3 regions of the Bacillus daqingensis genome follow, and region 1 is predicted to be linked to each of the others. Evidence: predicted binding sites of a transcription regulator. Region 1 holds the regulator's gene; each other region holds the start of a gene.
The links. Region 1 encodes LexA, which represses DNA repair genes until DNA is damaged. Its sites were predicted from a motif close to CGAACATATGTTCG; they were not measured.
Positions count from the first base shown of each region.

Region 2: a site for LexA is predicted at 1,824-1,837, ahead of ACFO4L_RS15855 (DNA polymerase IV). Genes of this name have one in related genera too.
Region 3: a site for LexA is predicted at 837-850, ahead of ACFO4L_RS02250 (DNA polymerase IV). Genes of this name have one in related genera too.

Region 1 is NZ_JBHSGK010000003.1:483,396-488,614, forward strand. Features, by position in the region: gene ACFO4L_RS03690 (methionine gamma-lyase family protein) at 1-144, shown strand, start outside; gene glnA (type I glutamate--ammonia ligase) at 344-1,687, shown strand; gene lexA (transcriptional repressor LexA) at 1,807-2,427, opposite strand; gene yneA (cell division suppressor protein YneA) at 2,614-2,913, shown strand; gene ACFO4L_RS03710 (YneB family resolvase-like protein) at 2,910-3,578, shown strand; gene ACFO4L_RS03715 (DUF896 domain-containing protein) at 3,616-3,852, shown strand; gene tkt (transketolase) at 4,075-5,219, shown strand, end outside.
Region 2 is NZ_JBHSGK010000021.1:70,430-75,648, reverse strand. Features, by position in the region: gene ACFO4L_RS15865 (M20/M25/M40 family metallo-hydrolase) at 1-965, shown strand, start outside; gene ACFO4L_RS15860 (hypothetical protein) at 1,573-1,770, opposite strand; gene ACFO4L_RS15855 (DNA polymerase IV) at 2,071-3,240, shown strand; gene ACFO4L_RS15850 (hypothetical protein) at 4,325-5,219, shown strand, end outside.
Region 3 is NZ_JBHSGK010000003.1:198,475-203,693, reverse strand. Features, by position in the region: gene ACFO4L_RS02255 (anaerobic C4-dicarboxylate transporter family protein) at 1-545, opposite strand, end outside; gene ACFO4L_RS02250 (DNA polymerase IV) at 911-2,137, shown strand; gene ACFO4L_RS02245 (YolD-like family protein) at 2,134-2,454, shown strand; gene ACFO4L_RS02240 (acetamidase/formamidase family protein) at 2,521-3,483, shown strand; gene ACFO4L_RS02235 (hypothetical protein) at 3,556-3,717, opposite strand; gene ACFO4L_RS02230 (tyrosine-protein kinase family protein) at 3,728-4,435, opposite strand.

The sequences.
Region 1 (5,219 bases):
TCAGCTGACGGGCCGCTGCGACCGCCTTACCGAGCATATGTCCAGGGCGGGCTCACGTTTGAACATGTAAAAACAGCAGTAACGGAAGCGGCCGCTGCAGCTGTGTCAAATGGAATAAGCAGAGAACACGAGAAAAACAGATGAAGATGGATTATAGGTGAGATAAAAGGCGATGATTTCAGTCAAAAGCACATGAACCACGATTTTGATTGTCAGAAAATTTCCCTGTTAGATTATCTGACAATCACCTTTTCATCACTCGTAAAGTTCGGTAGGATACAACTATCGCAGTTTTCAGAATTACCTGAAGCTGTTCAGATTATCGAAGGAGGAGAATATAAACATGAGCAATACGACTAAAAAAGACATAATGAAAATGGCTGAGGAGGAAAACGTTAAGTTTATCCGACTACAGTTCACTGATTTGCTGGGAATCATCAAGAACGTTGAAATCCCGGTGGACCAGCTTCCAAAAGCGCTCGACAATCTGATGATGTTTGATGGATCCTCCATCGAAGGTTTCGTTCGAATTGAAGAATCCGATATGTATCTTCATCCGGACCTTGAAACGTGGGTTGTATTCCCTTGGACTCCCGAAAAAGGAAAAGTGGCTCGTCTGATTTGTGACGTTCACAACCCGGATAAAGACCGCACGCCGTTTGCCGGTGATCCACGCGGAATTCTTAAAAAAGTACTTAAAGAAGCAGAAGATCTCGGATTCTCCGACTTCAATATTGGACCTGAGCCGGAATTCTTCCTGTTTAAAAATGATGAAAACGGAGAGCCGACTCTTGAACTTAATGATAAAGGCGGATATTTTGACCTTGCGCCTACAGACCTTGGGGAGAACTGCCGACGCGACATCGTGCTTGAACTGGAGGATATGGGCTTTGAAATTGAAGCTTCCCACCACGAGGTAGCACCTGGTCAGCATGAGATTGACTTCAAATACGCGGATGCTGTTACAACAGCTGATAATATCCAGACGTTTAAGCTCGTTGTTAAAACAATTGCGCGTAAACACGGATTGCATGCTACATTCATGCCAAAGCCGCTTTTCGGTGTGAATGGTAATGGAATGCATGCAAACATGTCTCTTTTCCGCAGTGAAAAAGATAATGCATTCTATGATGAGTCAACAGAAACTGGCATGAGTGAAACAGCTATGCAATTCCTGGCTGGTATTCTTAAGCATGCAGATGCTTTTACTGCCATTACGAATCCAACCGTTAACTCCTACAAACGACTCGTACCAGGTTATGAAGCACCTTGCTACATCGCATGGTCCATGCGTAACCGTTCACCGCTCGTGCGTATTCCTTCTTCACGTGGTCTTTCCACACGTATCGAGGTACGCAGCGTAGACCCTGCAGCTAATCCGTATCTGGCAATGGCAGCACTTCTGGCAGCAGGCCTTGACGGGGTGCGCAAGAAGCTTACTCCGCCAGAAGAAACAAACCGCAATATCTATGCGATGGATGCACAGGAGCGTGAAGCAGAAGGCATCCAGGCGCTTCCTGCATCACTGAAAGAAGCGATTGAAGCATTGGCAAAAAACGAGACGATTACGAAATCACTCGGAAGCCATGCTCTGGAACACTTCATTGAAGCGAAAGAAATTGAGTGGGATATGTTTGCCACCCAGGTTCACCCTTGGGAGCGCGAGCAGTACATCCAGACGTATTAAGAATAGCGAAGAGCTGTCCGCATCCGGACAGCTCTTCTTTTGTGAATTTAGCCGCATAAAACAGCAGCGCCTCCTGATTGTTCAGGAGGCGCTGCTGTACAGTCATCGGTTATTCCCGTTTAATGAAGCGTGCGGAACACCCCGACAACCTTACCGAGAATTTGAACGTAATCTAAGATGATCGGCTCGAGAGAAGCGTTTTCCGGCTGAAGGCGGAAATAATCCTTCTCTTTAAAAAAACGTTTGACAGTAGCTTCGTTTTCATCGGTCATGGCTACGACAATATCTCCATTATCCGCATGGGCCTGCTGGCGTACAACGACGTAATCACCGTCGAATATACCGGCTTCGATCATGGAATCACCAGAAATCTCCAGAATAAACGATTCTTCATCCTGTGCGAGACTAGCCGGAAGTGGAACATACTCTTCAACATTTTCAATCGCGGTTATCGGCTGCCCGGCCGTTACCTTACCAATTACAGGAACAGAGATGGACGGGGTATGCGCAATAGACTGGTCACCCTCCTGACCAATAACTTCAATCGCTCTCGGCTTTGTAGGATCGCGACGAATAAAGCCTTTTTTTTCTAATCTGGAAAGATGGCCGTGAACGGTCGAGCTGGAAGCGAGACCGACTGCTTCACCAATCTCTCTGACGGACGGAGGATAGCCTTTATCCTTGACCTCATCCCGGATAAAATCGAGGATCGCCTGCTGCCGGGTGGATAATTTCGTCATGTAAACACCTCATTATTTTAGGTTAGAAACATTCGAGCTTATATTTCCTTATGGAAAAGTATAGCATGAGAACAAAGGTTTCGCAAACGTTCGTTCTATTTTAATGTTGACACGAACGTTCGTTCCTTGTAAGCTGTTTATAGAATGTACGAACAAATATTCCTGCGAACAAAGGGGCGAACAGTTATGATCAGGCATTGGAACATCACAGGACCAGTAACATCACTACTTGCAGCAGCTGCTATTTTCTCAGCAGCCGGGGTAACCGGAGAAGATCATCCTGTTATGCCGGCCGACGGCGAACACGTGGTGAAGGAAGGTGAATCACTTTGGACTGTAGCTGATTCTATGTCTGAAGAGCTGGACATGAAGCTGGAAGAAACCGTATACTGGCTGAAGCAGGAAAATGAGCTGGACAATGAAACAATTTATCCTGGACAATCATTAACCGTACCAGGCGAGTGGATTGGAGTGGCATCAGAGTGAATGCTTTTATATACTGCCGCGTAAGCACTGAAAAAGAAACACAGCAAAGTTCGTTGGCACGGCAGGAAGAAGAGCTGGCGGCAGCTGCAAAAGAATGGGGAATGAATACGGTACAAATTGAACGGGAGGAAGCGAGCGGTTATGACGTCGACAGGCCTGGGATTCTCACGATCCTGGAGGGAATGAAAGAAACTGAAGATGCTTGTTTGCTTATTCAGGATGAAACCCGGCTTGGACGAGGGAATGCCAGGATGGCTCTACTGCACCAGCTTCGTAAATATGACTGCACTGTTTATTCCATTAAGGATAATGGGAAGCTGCAAGTTTCAGAGACTGATTCAATGGTATTGGAAATTGTATCGCTTGTCGAAGAATATCAGCGCAAGCTTCAAAATGCGAAGATCAAGCGCGGGATGAAGAAGGCGGTTGATGGCGGCTACAAACCTCACAATAATTTGGAACGGCATCGCCTCGGCGGCCGTAAAAAAATGGAGGTCCCGGTAGAGGAAATCGTCCGGCTTCGTCACAACGGAATGACGTTTCATGAGATTGCAGTCATGATGCGTGGGCTTGGATTTACGGTTTCCAAAGCTACTGCTCACAGAAGGTACCGGGAATACGTGAATGAGAGCAGACTGCTTGAAAACGATTCTGTGAACCGGTAAAATGAACCTATTATTTATAATTGGAGGCATGTTACAGGTGATCAGTAAAGAAAAACTCGACCGGATTAACCTATTAGCTAAAAAAGCTAAGGCAGACGGTTTATCTATCAAAGAACAAAAAGAACAAAAAGAGCTGCGCCAGGAATATTTAAAAAACGTTCGCAGCAGTTTTCGTAATCAACTGAGCTCTGTTAAAGTGGTTGATGAAGAAGGAAATGATGTAACGCCGGAAAAGCTGAAAGCGGAAAAACGGAACAACAATATTATTCATTAGCAGATAAACCATTCTTTTAAAGGAATGGTTTTTTATCAGTCTATTTGTTCATTGAATGAACAAATAGACTGAACCCGCGCCTGTCAACGATACGCCAGTCTGCAGACGTACGTACAATTGTGTGCAAAGTTTCGTTTTCTGGTTGTCTAACCGGTGCGAAACATATATCATAAAACGAGTAAGGTAAATTAAAACGCAAAGTGAGGGTGTTAATTCATGACAATGACCACTTCCGTTGATCAACTGTCGATTAATACGATCCGTACCCTATCAATTGACAGCATTGAAAAAGCTAATTCCGGACATCCGGGTATGCCAATGGGCTCTGCACCGATGGCGTACAAGTTATTCACTGAATTTATGCAGCACAACCCGGCGAATCCTGACTGGTTTAACCGGGACAGATTCATCCTGTCAGCAGGTCATGGATCCATGCTGCTTTACAGCCTGCTGCACCTGCACGGCTATGATGTAACGCTTGATGATTTGAAGAACTTCCGACAGTTCAACAGCCGTACTCCTGGCCACCCTGAATATAAGCACACCCCCGGCGTTGAGGCAACTACTGGACCGCTTGGACAGGGAATTGCGATGGCTACGGGCTTTGCGATGGCTGAAGCGCACCTTAGCGCAGTGTATAACAAGCCTGGATACGACCTGATCGACCACTATACGTACACGATCTGTGGAGATGGTGATCTAATGGAAGGGGTTTCGGCTGAATCGGCCTCTCTCGCTGGACACCTGAAACTCGGTAAACTGATTGTTCTTTACGATTCCAACGACATCTCACTGGATGGCGATCTGCACCAGTCATTCTCTGAAAGCGTAGCTGACCGGTACCGTGCGTATGGATGGCATGTATTGTACGTAGAGGATGGCAATGACCTTGAAGCAATCACAAAAGCTGTTGAAGAAGCGAAAGCGGATGATCGTCCATCGATGATTGAAGTAAAGACAGTTATCGGGTACGGGTCTCCGAACAAGAGCGGGAAGTCGGCTTCCCACGGTGCTCCGCTTGGAGAAGAAGAAGCTGCAGCTGCTAAAAAAGCGTACAACTGGGAATATAAAGAACCGTTCTATATTCCTGACGAAGTAAAAGCGCATTACAACAGTCAGAAAGAAAAAGGACAGCAGCAGGAAGAGGCGTGGAACAATCTTTTCGCGTCTTATAAAGAAGAATATCCCGAGCTCGGCGCACAGCTCGAACGAGCGATTCACAACGAGCTTCCGGAAGACTGGGATGCAGATATCCCTGTATATGAGGAAGGCGATAAATCCGCTACAAGAGCATCCGGGGGCGAAGTGCTAAATGCCATTGCCGGCCGGGTACCTAATCTGTTTGGAGGGTCTGCAGACCTTGCATC
Region 2 (5,219 bases), on a different contig from region 1:
GACACGGAGCAGGGAATCTGATCGCGACATTGGAAGGAAACACAAATGGGAAAGCAATTTATTTTACATCTCACATGGACACTGTCGTACCAGGATTATCTGTTCAGCCTGTTGTCGAGGACGGGGTTATACGCTCGGACGGAACCACCGTTCTGGGAGCTGACGACAAGGCCGGTATAGCAGCCATGTTTGAAGCCGTACGCACGCTGAAGGAAGAGGGCGCTGCCCATGGAACGATACAGTTTATTATTACGGTAGGAGAGGAATCAGGTTTAGCAGGCGCCAGGGAATTGGATATGGAGCTGGTTAACGCAGATTTCGGCTATGCACTCGACAGTGACGGTGCCGTAGGAAGCATTGTGACGGCTGCGCCAAATCAGGCAAAATTGTTTATTACATGTCATGGTCAAAAAGCGCATGCAGGTGTAGCGCCAGAACGTGGCATATCTGCTATTCAAGTTGCTGCTGATGCGGTAAGCCGCATGCCGCTTGGGCGTATTGATGAGGAAACAACTGCAAATATTGGGAGAATTGAAGGCGGAAGCCAGACAAATATCGTTTGCGATCGAGTCGACTTGAAGGCTGAGGCACGTTCACTCGTCCGTTCCAAGCTCGAAGCACAGACAGCTGCCATGCGAGAGGCATGCGAGAAGGCGGCTGAACGCTTTCAGACAACTGTGGATGTGGATATTCAATTTGTCTATCCGGGCTTTAAACAGGCTGAAACGGATGAGGTTGTTGAATTTGCAGTTGAAGCTGTTAAACAAATCGGCAGAGAGCCTTTGTTAAAGCAAAGCGGCGGAGGGAGCGACGCGAATATTATAGCCGGACACGGCGTCCCGACTGTCAATTTGGGCGTAGGGTATGAAGACATTCACACAACAGCTGAAAGTATACCCGAGCAGGAATTGTATAAGCTTGCAGAGCTCACTTACGCATTGATGAAGCAGTCAGCACACGCATAACAAAAAACGGTGCCGGTAATCCGGTACCGTTTTCAGAGTGTTGATAAAGTCATTTCAGGTGAATGACTTTGCATCTGCCTGCATCTGCGGACCCTCGCTTTCCGGAGGGAACGGCCTCAGCTAACCGCTTCTTCCTTTCGTCAGAAGCGCTGGATCTTCGCCTCGTTCTGATCCTCTCGGAGTCGGGTTTCCTCCGATTTAGCAGCTGGCTGTCCGGTTAAAACCCTGGTGATGATTCACACGAGCTTGTTCCATCTAGAGGGAACCTTTCGTTAGGCAGCGCTTCGATGTCGAATCGGGATGAACGTCAACGTATCCACCCAAAAAAGCTGCAGCTTCCAGCGATTGGAACGTTTTTCGCCATCAAACAAATCCATTTTCCCTTTGTGTCCGGCGTGCCCGTGGAATTAGCGCAGCCTGAAGATCCTTTCTCAGAGGTTTATCCTGAGAAATAGCTGAAGGCAAGCCCACGGCAGGCTCGGTAAACAGAGGGGAAAGTCAATCAATCGAATAAACATGTAAACAAATTGACTTTATCAACAGCCTGAAAACGGTGCCGGATTACCGGCACCGTTTTTAACTATTTCCAAATTCAAGGGCATCCCATTCACTGCAAAAGACCAATCGATTCCTGTCTGCCGAACTCTATTGACTCCAAGATCGTCTCTTCTGAGCAGCCGATCAGCTGGGCCAGCTGTCTAATCGTAGGTGAAGGCGCCCTGGCGGCCGTAAACTCCTTTAAGGCCTCCGTAACCAGGTGAAGAACCGATTGATGAACAGGAGATTGATAAAATTGCTCCCTCATCAATATCGACCACCTTTCTATATACGTAGTATAGCATAGATAATAGTCACGGTCGAACGTATGTTTACAAAATGTTGTGAATAATTTGTAAATTTCATGAATCGTACCTGCTTATTTGCGGCTTATCGTCTTTGGAGGAAGTTGAGTGTTAGTTTATACATATCATAGCTGAAAACAGTTTATGCTTTACCGCCTTTTTTGCTCTAAAAAGCTTTGCAAGAGTAGCTTAACGTTTAGCGGTGCAGGAGCAAAATCTGATAAAATGAAAAGAGACTATGGAGAGAAAAGGAGGGCGTCAGCGTGAGTCACCGAATCATTTTTCATATTGATTTGAACAGCTTTTATGCCTCTGTTGAAGCAGCTGATGACCCTTCGCTAAAAGGCAAGCCGCTTGCTATTGCAGGAAACGCCAAAAAAAGGAAAGGCATCGTTGTAACGGCTAGTTACGAAGCTAAAAAAATGGGCGTGAAGCCACCGGTGCCTCTGTGGGAAGCTAAGAAGGCATGCCCCGATTTGCTTGTCAGAGAGCCGCGCTTTCCAAGGTACCGGGAAATGTCTGCAAAATTTTTTGAGGTGCTGCGCAGTAAAACAGGTTTAGTGGAGCCGGTATCGATTGATGAAGGCTACCTGGATATGACGAAATACTTATATGGAAAGCATCCTGTTGCCGTGGCTCAATCAATTCAGCAGGAGGTGCTGGATACTTTGGGGCTTCCTTGCAGCATTGGTATTGGACCTAACAAATTCCTTGCGAAAACAGCAAGTGACTGGAAAAAACCGCTAGGTATTAAGGTATTGCGAAAGCGGGATGTGCAGCGCCTTTTATGGCCGCTGCCCTGTGAGGAGATGCATGGAATTGGAGCGAGAACAGCAGAAAAACTGAAGCAGCTGAGTATTGAAACAATTGGTGATATCGCAGCTTATGGAGAGGATAAGCTGAAAAGCACGTTCGGCTCGAGTGGAGGCAGAATGTTTGAAAAAGCGTGGGGAATTGATAGCAGACCCGTTGATCCGGAATCAGCTGAAGAGTTTAAAAGTATCGGTCATTCGCGCACGCTTCCGGAAGATGCGGTAAGCCTGCAGGATATGGCGCCAGTAATTCATCTGCTGTCCAATTTAGTTGCACAGCGACTTCATAAGAAATACGTTTATGCTTCCGGTCTGCAGCTTACAATCAGATACAGTACGTGGGAAACCATACAGCGTTCCATCAGACTTCCATATCCACTTTCCGACCATCAGACGATTGAATCCTGCGCCAAAGAGCTGCTGGAGACATCTTGGAACGGAGACAGGGTCAGGCTGTTAGGTTTAACAGGAATTGACCTGATTGAAAAAGGCAGTGCAGTAAAACAGCTTGATTTGTTTTCTTATCAGAAGGACAAAGAAGAATGGGATCGAGACGAACACGTTAGACAGCTGCAAGAGCGGTTCGGTCCAACGGCTGTTCGGCGAGGCTATTACAAATAGAATCAGGTGTGCCACATCGACTGTCTAAACTGCTTGCTGTTCCAACATCAGTTTACCTGCAAATTAATTCGTTCGCATGCCGTCCATCTTCACTTGTAAACAGAGATTTGCCTTAGGCTGCTGCTTAAGGCTTCTTCTAATTTACTTAATAGATAGCACGTTAGAAGGGGATGGATTCATATGGGCAGTGCTTTTCACGAGATGTTTTCACTCCCCATGCTGCCTTCGTACGAATGAACTACCGCTCAAAACCAGAGCGGCAGTGAACCTTTCGACTCTCTTTCACCCTGCAGCTTAAAAGCGAAACGTCGTTTGGGTAACGTTAACACGGCGGGCTCGTGTTAAATGGTACCATTCTTCGTCACTTCCCTGAGAGTGGTCGGCTCTGAAGGAACTCCGCTCTTGGAGGGATTAAAACGAGTCGAGAATCCGGCGGCCGGCAGTGCGTTTCACATGCCTGGTTAGCACTGCACGATCGGCTTCCATACCGATAGAACCCTCTTGAGGAAACGTTTCGATGTTAAATAGAGGTGCCAGTATATCATCGAATTCATGATAAACGTAAATAAGCAGTCGCCTCTGCCAGTCGTGACGTTGTTTTCTTAGAATCAAAGCGGTTTCCCCAATGTTTCCGGCGAAGGCGCAACAAGCAGTCTGAAGATTCTCTACAGCTTTGTTTTTTCGCGGTAGATCACACGAGCGGAGCCGGACCGGCTTTTGAAGGCTTCACGTGAGAAGCCTGAGTCCGAGTGAAGCCGCGCCATCCTCCCCTGCTTTTCTTCCCTCCATACCAGGCCCTCTGAGAAATAGCTGAAGGCCAGGCCACGGCAGGCTGGGGTAAGCAGAGGGCAAATACAACCACACGAATACATATGTAAATTGAAAGACTTTTACAACAGCCTGAGCCGTCCGATGTAACCGGACGGCTTTTGTAGCTGAACTCGTTGCCGTACTAGTTCTTTAGGGTCAAGCGATATACGGAAGAGCAAGTAAAACAAGGAATTGGTTCAAGAGCTCTTATGTTTAACCGATATAGAAACTAGATAAAAGACGGTCACAGTACCGACTGCAGGAGGATGGTCATATGGAGATTCAGCCTTTCCAGCAATATTCACACGAGCAGCGGCCAGCACCTCGTGAAGGGGAAACAGTAAGAGCTGTGATTGTGGAACGGACCAGCGAGCGAGAAGCGGTCGTGCAAATCCGAGGCAGAGAGGTCAACGCCGTATTTGAAGGGCGAGTGCCCAGCGGTGATACCGTGCAAGCAGATGTTTCTCGTATACAAGACGGGAAAGTGACGCTGCGCGCAGCTGTAGCCGCTGAAGCGTCGGATCGCTCACGGCCCGATATTCAGGCGTTAATCAGAGAGGCAGGCGGCCAGCCTGTTGCTAAAACAGTGGAGGCTGTTAGAATACTGCAGGCTCACGGAAGATTAACGAGTGAAAATGTCCGCACAGTGGTGCAGTTTATGACAGAAAGCCGGGGAGGTTCAGTTCAGGCGGTTCAACAGGCCATGGATACGCGTGCGGCACTGTCTGCCGACGTACTGGATCGCTTCCAGCGCGCCGCTCATACGACACCTCTGCAGGCATTGCAGCAGGTCATGACAGCAGGAGCCAGTGCTGACACGCCTGCTGTTCATGGACTCCGGCAAACGCTCCCGGCACTGCTCCAGGCGTACGAAAGTGGATCCGGTGTCAGAAATGCAGTTACTGCACTGCAGCAGTCGGCGTCTGGAACAGTTCATGCTGAAGCAGTGAATCAACTGTTGAGGACCGTTCTTTCTGCTCAATCTCAAGGCGGAAGGAGCACTGCAGCTGATAAGCTGAGAGAGCTGGTTTTTCCAGCTTTAGACAAAGCTCCTGCAAATTCGCCTGCTCTTCCGCTTCGCACTGCGGCAGAACAGATGCTTCAGCAGCAACAGCAAACCGCAAATGCTTCAACGCTGGAGCAGCTGCGGCACGTACTTTTTTTGCTGG
Region 3 (5,219 bases), 280 kb from region 1:
ATCATAATCGCTGTAAAGGTTGCCGGAATGGTTACGGCAAGAATTTGAAAGAGCGTAATGTCGAACGGCGCCAGCAGAGCTACTAAGGCAACGGTTGCAGCTGAAATCGGGCTGGCTGTGATCGCCTGCTGCGAAGCAATGACAGCGATGGACATCGGTCGCTCCGGCCGTACTTTCGATTCCTGTGCAACTTCAGAAATAACGGGAAGCAGCGTGTAGGCGACGTGCCCGGTTCCAGCAAAAAAGGTGAAGAAATAGGTGACTACCGGAGCCATAAATGTGATGCGCTGCGGGTTTTTGCGCAGGATTTTCTCCGCAAGCCCGATCAGATAATCCATACCGCCAGAGGCCTGCAGGGCACCGGCCGCTGTGATAACCGCCACAATCATCAGCATGACATCAATCGGCGGCGACGTCGGCTCCAGACCGAAACCAAACGTCAAAATGGCAAGGCCGACCCCGCCCATGACGCCGAGGCCGATACCCCCGATTCGTGCTCCTATTACGATAGCGGCCAGAACGACCGCGAACTGAATCCAAAACATAGTTCTGTTCCTCCTGATTCATTTATGCAGACGTCCAGTCTGTTTTAACGCTCTTTATCATAGCAGTACACTGCAGAGAAGACGAGTCAGCTGTAGCCGGCTTCTTTGCATTTTTGCCGGCTCTGCTTTCTCAAAACGCTCTGAGCTTTCTGCTCCTCCTATTTTAAAGAGTATTATCGCATATGCACATCAATAAGCTCATGAAATCGATTACATCTGTTATTTGCTCCCATACCTGTTTTTTTGAATCAAATCAGGTTTGATAATCACCAAAAAGCGGAAATAAATAAGCGAACATGTGTTCTTGACCTGCTTTTCCGTTCAGAGTAAGATAAACATAGTGATTCCATCAGGAGGGCTGTCACATGAACCAGACTATTTTTCTTATCGATATGCAATCGTTTTTCGCCTCAGTGGAACAGCAGAAGTATGGACTTGCCCTCGGGACGCCGCTTGTTGTGTCAGGTGCTCCTTCGCGCCCCTCCGGCGTTATTCTTGCTGCAAGTCCGGAAGCCAAGCAGGCTGGTATTACAAATGGAGAGCGCCTCCGTGACGCAAGGCTGAAGTGCCCGAACGTGCGCATTGTCCCCCCGCACATGCAGGACTATCTCGACTGGTCCCTGCGAATCACCGATATTTTTGAAACGTTTACTGATCAAGTGGAACCTTACAGTATTGACGAGCAGTTTATGGATGTATCCGGATCCATTCGCCTCTTCGGTTCGCCGGAGAAGACGGCTGCTGCCGTTCAGGAAGCTGTTTATCAGGAAACGGGAGTCTATGCACGTGTCGGGATCGGCGACAATAAAGTGCTTGCTAAGATGGCGTGTGATTTGTTTGCAAAGAAGAGCAGCAGCGGCCAGGCCCGGCTCACGTCAGACGATGTAGAATCCAGGCTCTGGCCTCTTCCGGTCGAAAAGCTGTTCCGGGCCGGCGCGAAAATGAGCCGCCACCTCCGAATGCGCGGTCTTCAGACCATTGGCGACTTTGCCGCACTGAAACCTGAAGAAGTCCGCTCAAGATGGGGCATTCACGGTCAGGTGCTGTGGATGAATGCACAGGGCGTTGATCATTCTCCGGTTACCACCGAGACCTTTTCCGGTCAGAAAGCGATCGGCAACGGGATGACACTGCCGGCTGAGTACGTTCGTCTGGAAGACATTGAACTCGTGCTGCTCGAGCTGTGCGATGAAGTCTGCAGCAGGGCCCGTCGGGAGTTGAAAGCAGGAATAACTGTTTCCTGCGGGGCTTCCGGTCCAGCCGGCGGCTTTCACCGCAGCATCTCCATGCAGGAACCTTCCAGCGCCGCTTCGGCCGTCTTCGCAGCTGCCGCTTCCCTGCTCCGCCGCTTCTGGTCCGGCTTTCCCGTCCGCCGGATTCATGTGTCTCTTTCCGGACTTTCGCCCGATGGCTGTATCCAGCTGAATCTATTTCGGGATCCCGGCAAACAGCTTGCTTCCCGGGAGCTCGGCTACATGACTGACCGGCTCCACGACCGGTTCGGCAAACATGCCGTCAGGCGGGCTTCCTCCAAGCTGCCTGCTTCCCAGTTTCAAGAGAGAGCGCAGCGAATTGGAGGTCACTTTAAATGAAAGATCGTTATTTAAAGCGAGGAAATTTAATGTGGGAAGGCAGCCGTATGATGCTGCACGAGCATACGGCTGCCTTGAAAAAGCGGGCGGAACTGCAGAAACGCACACCGCCGCCCTCCCTCACCTCTGAAGACTGGGCCCTTTTCGGAGAACGGCTTCATACCGCTTCTTTTCAAGGGTTCGAAGTCGAGCTTCTTTTTTGGGAAGATGGCGCCGTCTACAGTGCAGTCGGTGTTCCCGTCCTTAGCGAAAAACGTATTTATATAGAAGGAACCGAGTTAAAGCCGGAACAACTGATTCGGGTAACGTATGCATAATACTTTGCAAATGCGAACGGCTGTGTCATGCTCACAGAGAACATTTCACAAAAGGAGTTGACCTGCATGATGCATCATACGATTCCTTTGAGTCAAAGTGTGCTGCGCGGCTCGTTCAGCCGGGACTACGATCCTGTTCTGACAGCTGCCTCAGAGGACACCATTACATTTCAAACACCAGATATCGAATGGGGATACAGCCCTGAACCGGGAAAAGCAGTACGAACGCTTCGACCGGCTGCAGAAGAAGCCGATCCAAAGCATCCGGTTATCGGTCCGATCGAGATTCAAGGAGCATCCCCCGGCATGACGGTCGAAGTACGTATCCAAAAGCTTGAAACCGGCTGGTATGGACGGAGCTGGGGTGGCGGAGCCGGCACTTGGCAGAGCGAGGCCATGCAGCTGACGGGTGATCGGACGGCGATCGACTGGCGTCTTGACCGAGAGACCTCGACGGCTACTGCTGACATAGGAGACGTCTCCTACACGGTTCCGATGCAGCCTTTTCTTGGATTGATTGCCCTGCAGCCGCGAGGAAGAGACGTCTATCCGACCCCTCCTCCTTACTATACCGGCGGAAACATTGACTGCCGGGAGCTGACAGCAGGCAGCAGCCTTTTTCTCCCCGTAGAAACGGAGGGAGCAATGCTATACGCCGGCGACGGCCATGCAGCCCAGGGTGATGGAGAAGTAAGCGGTACAGCAATCGAGTGTCCGATGGATAAAGCAAGCATTCAAATCATCCTGCATCCGGACATGACGCTCACCCAGCCCTACGCAAAAACTCCTGCCGGACTCGTTACCTTTGGTTTTGATACGGATCTGAACATTGCATGCGCCAATGCGCTGCGGGACATGAACCGGCGGATGGCTGCTGCATTTCAAATCACAGAAGAGCAGGCCGCCGCACTTGCCGGCGCTGTCGTAGATCTCCGCATCACCCAGGTCGTTAATGGTGTAAAAGGCGTGCATGCGGTTCTTCCTGAAGATCGGCTGCACGTTGCCGGACTCGCGAGCGACTCCAGTTGAAAATCAACGTATTAAAAAAACGCTTCCGAAGCCTGCTGGCTTTGCGGAAGCGTTTTTTCGTATCGATGATGCTCAGGCTCCAGGTTTACGGGTCCGGTTTGAAAACCTGGCTACCGTATAATAAGCCCGGTCATACAATTTCGCTTTAACACGGCGACGACGGCGTTCAAAGGATATCCATCCGCCGATGGCGGCAGCTGCAGCCGCAGCTGCCAGTAAAATCAACATCCACATAGCAGACTCCTTATTTAATACGACGATCTCCTGCATCCAGCTGCAGGAATGAAGTCAGTTTTTCCCATCCGCGTCCGTAAGGGGACAGGGGACGAAGCGTTCGGTATGGCCGGTTTGTGCCATCTTTTAGATTACGGGCTGCGTGCCGGAAGCGCTGAGCCGTATCTTGGTCCGGGTAAAGCGCAACAGGAAATCGTGAGGCAGAGGAATCCATATTTGTAATCCAGCCGATCACATTATCCGTTAATGTATAGGACAGGCAGGCTGCCATCGTTCTGTCTTTCTCAGGGTCGTACCGATTCAGCACGACAGCGGGCGAAACACCGATGGACTCCAGCTTTCCTACAACACCGTCTGCACAAGGGATGGAGCTTTCCTCCATCGTAGTCACCAGAACCGTTTGAGAGCTAAGATTTCCCCAGATCTCATAAGCCGCTTGCGGGACATCTGCAATGATCCATTCGAACGTCCCATTTTCCGCTTCATCCTTCAGCCTCGGCAGCTCTTCTGAGCGGGCCTGCATGATTTTCAGCAGCGGAGTATACGGAACGCTTCCATCTGCAGTGCCTGCCGCACCAATCAGGCAATCAGCCTTTTCCGAACAGTCAATTAACAGTACGCGCCTGCCGCTTAATGCGAGCGATACAGCGAGGTTAACCGCAGTCGTCGTTGCACCTGATCCTGACTCACCACTGGTAACACTGACAAATGGAATCATTGCATAACGCCTCCTTATAAAAATGAATACCTTCCACGGACGGTTCTCCTCTGCTACAATAAAAAGCATCATGCTTGATTGAGGAGGTCCTTCATTATGACGTCACGCTATCATTGCTGCGCTACGTGCCAGCATTTTTCTGCAGCGAAAACAGCAGACGGGATGACGTACACGTGTGTACGCCTTGGATATGTAACAAAACCGTCCTATCAGTTTTCATGCTGGGAGCCGCGCAGTGATATACGGACAAAAATGAAGAACGAACAGTGAAGTTCTTTACCCGAATTGGCAGACCTTAAACACCAGCAAAACGGGAACGCACGTTCTATTTAACCACTAATCAGCCGGCGTGTCAACCTGATGAATCGCCTCAAAATCGTCTGACTATCTTTTTCTCACCACTGCTCGTTACCTGCACCGGTAAACAAAGACCCGCTCCAGTTAAACAGAGCGGGTCGTCCAGAGTGTTGATAAAGTATTTTATAGTAAATATCCTTACACCTGCCTGTATCTGCGGACACTCGCTTTCCGGAGGGAACGGGCTCGGCTTTCCCTTCTTCCATCGGAAGCGCTGGATCTTCGCCTCGTTCTGATCCTCCCGGAGTCGAGCTCCTTCGATGCAGGCAGCTGGCAGTGCGTTTCATGTGTCTATTTATAAAGGCACGATCGGCTTCCATACGGATAGAACCTTCCGATGAGGCGTTTTGATGTTAAATAGAGATACCAGTCCTTCATCGAACGCATGATAAACGTAAAAAAACAGTCGCGTCTGCCTGTCGTGACG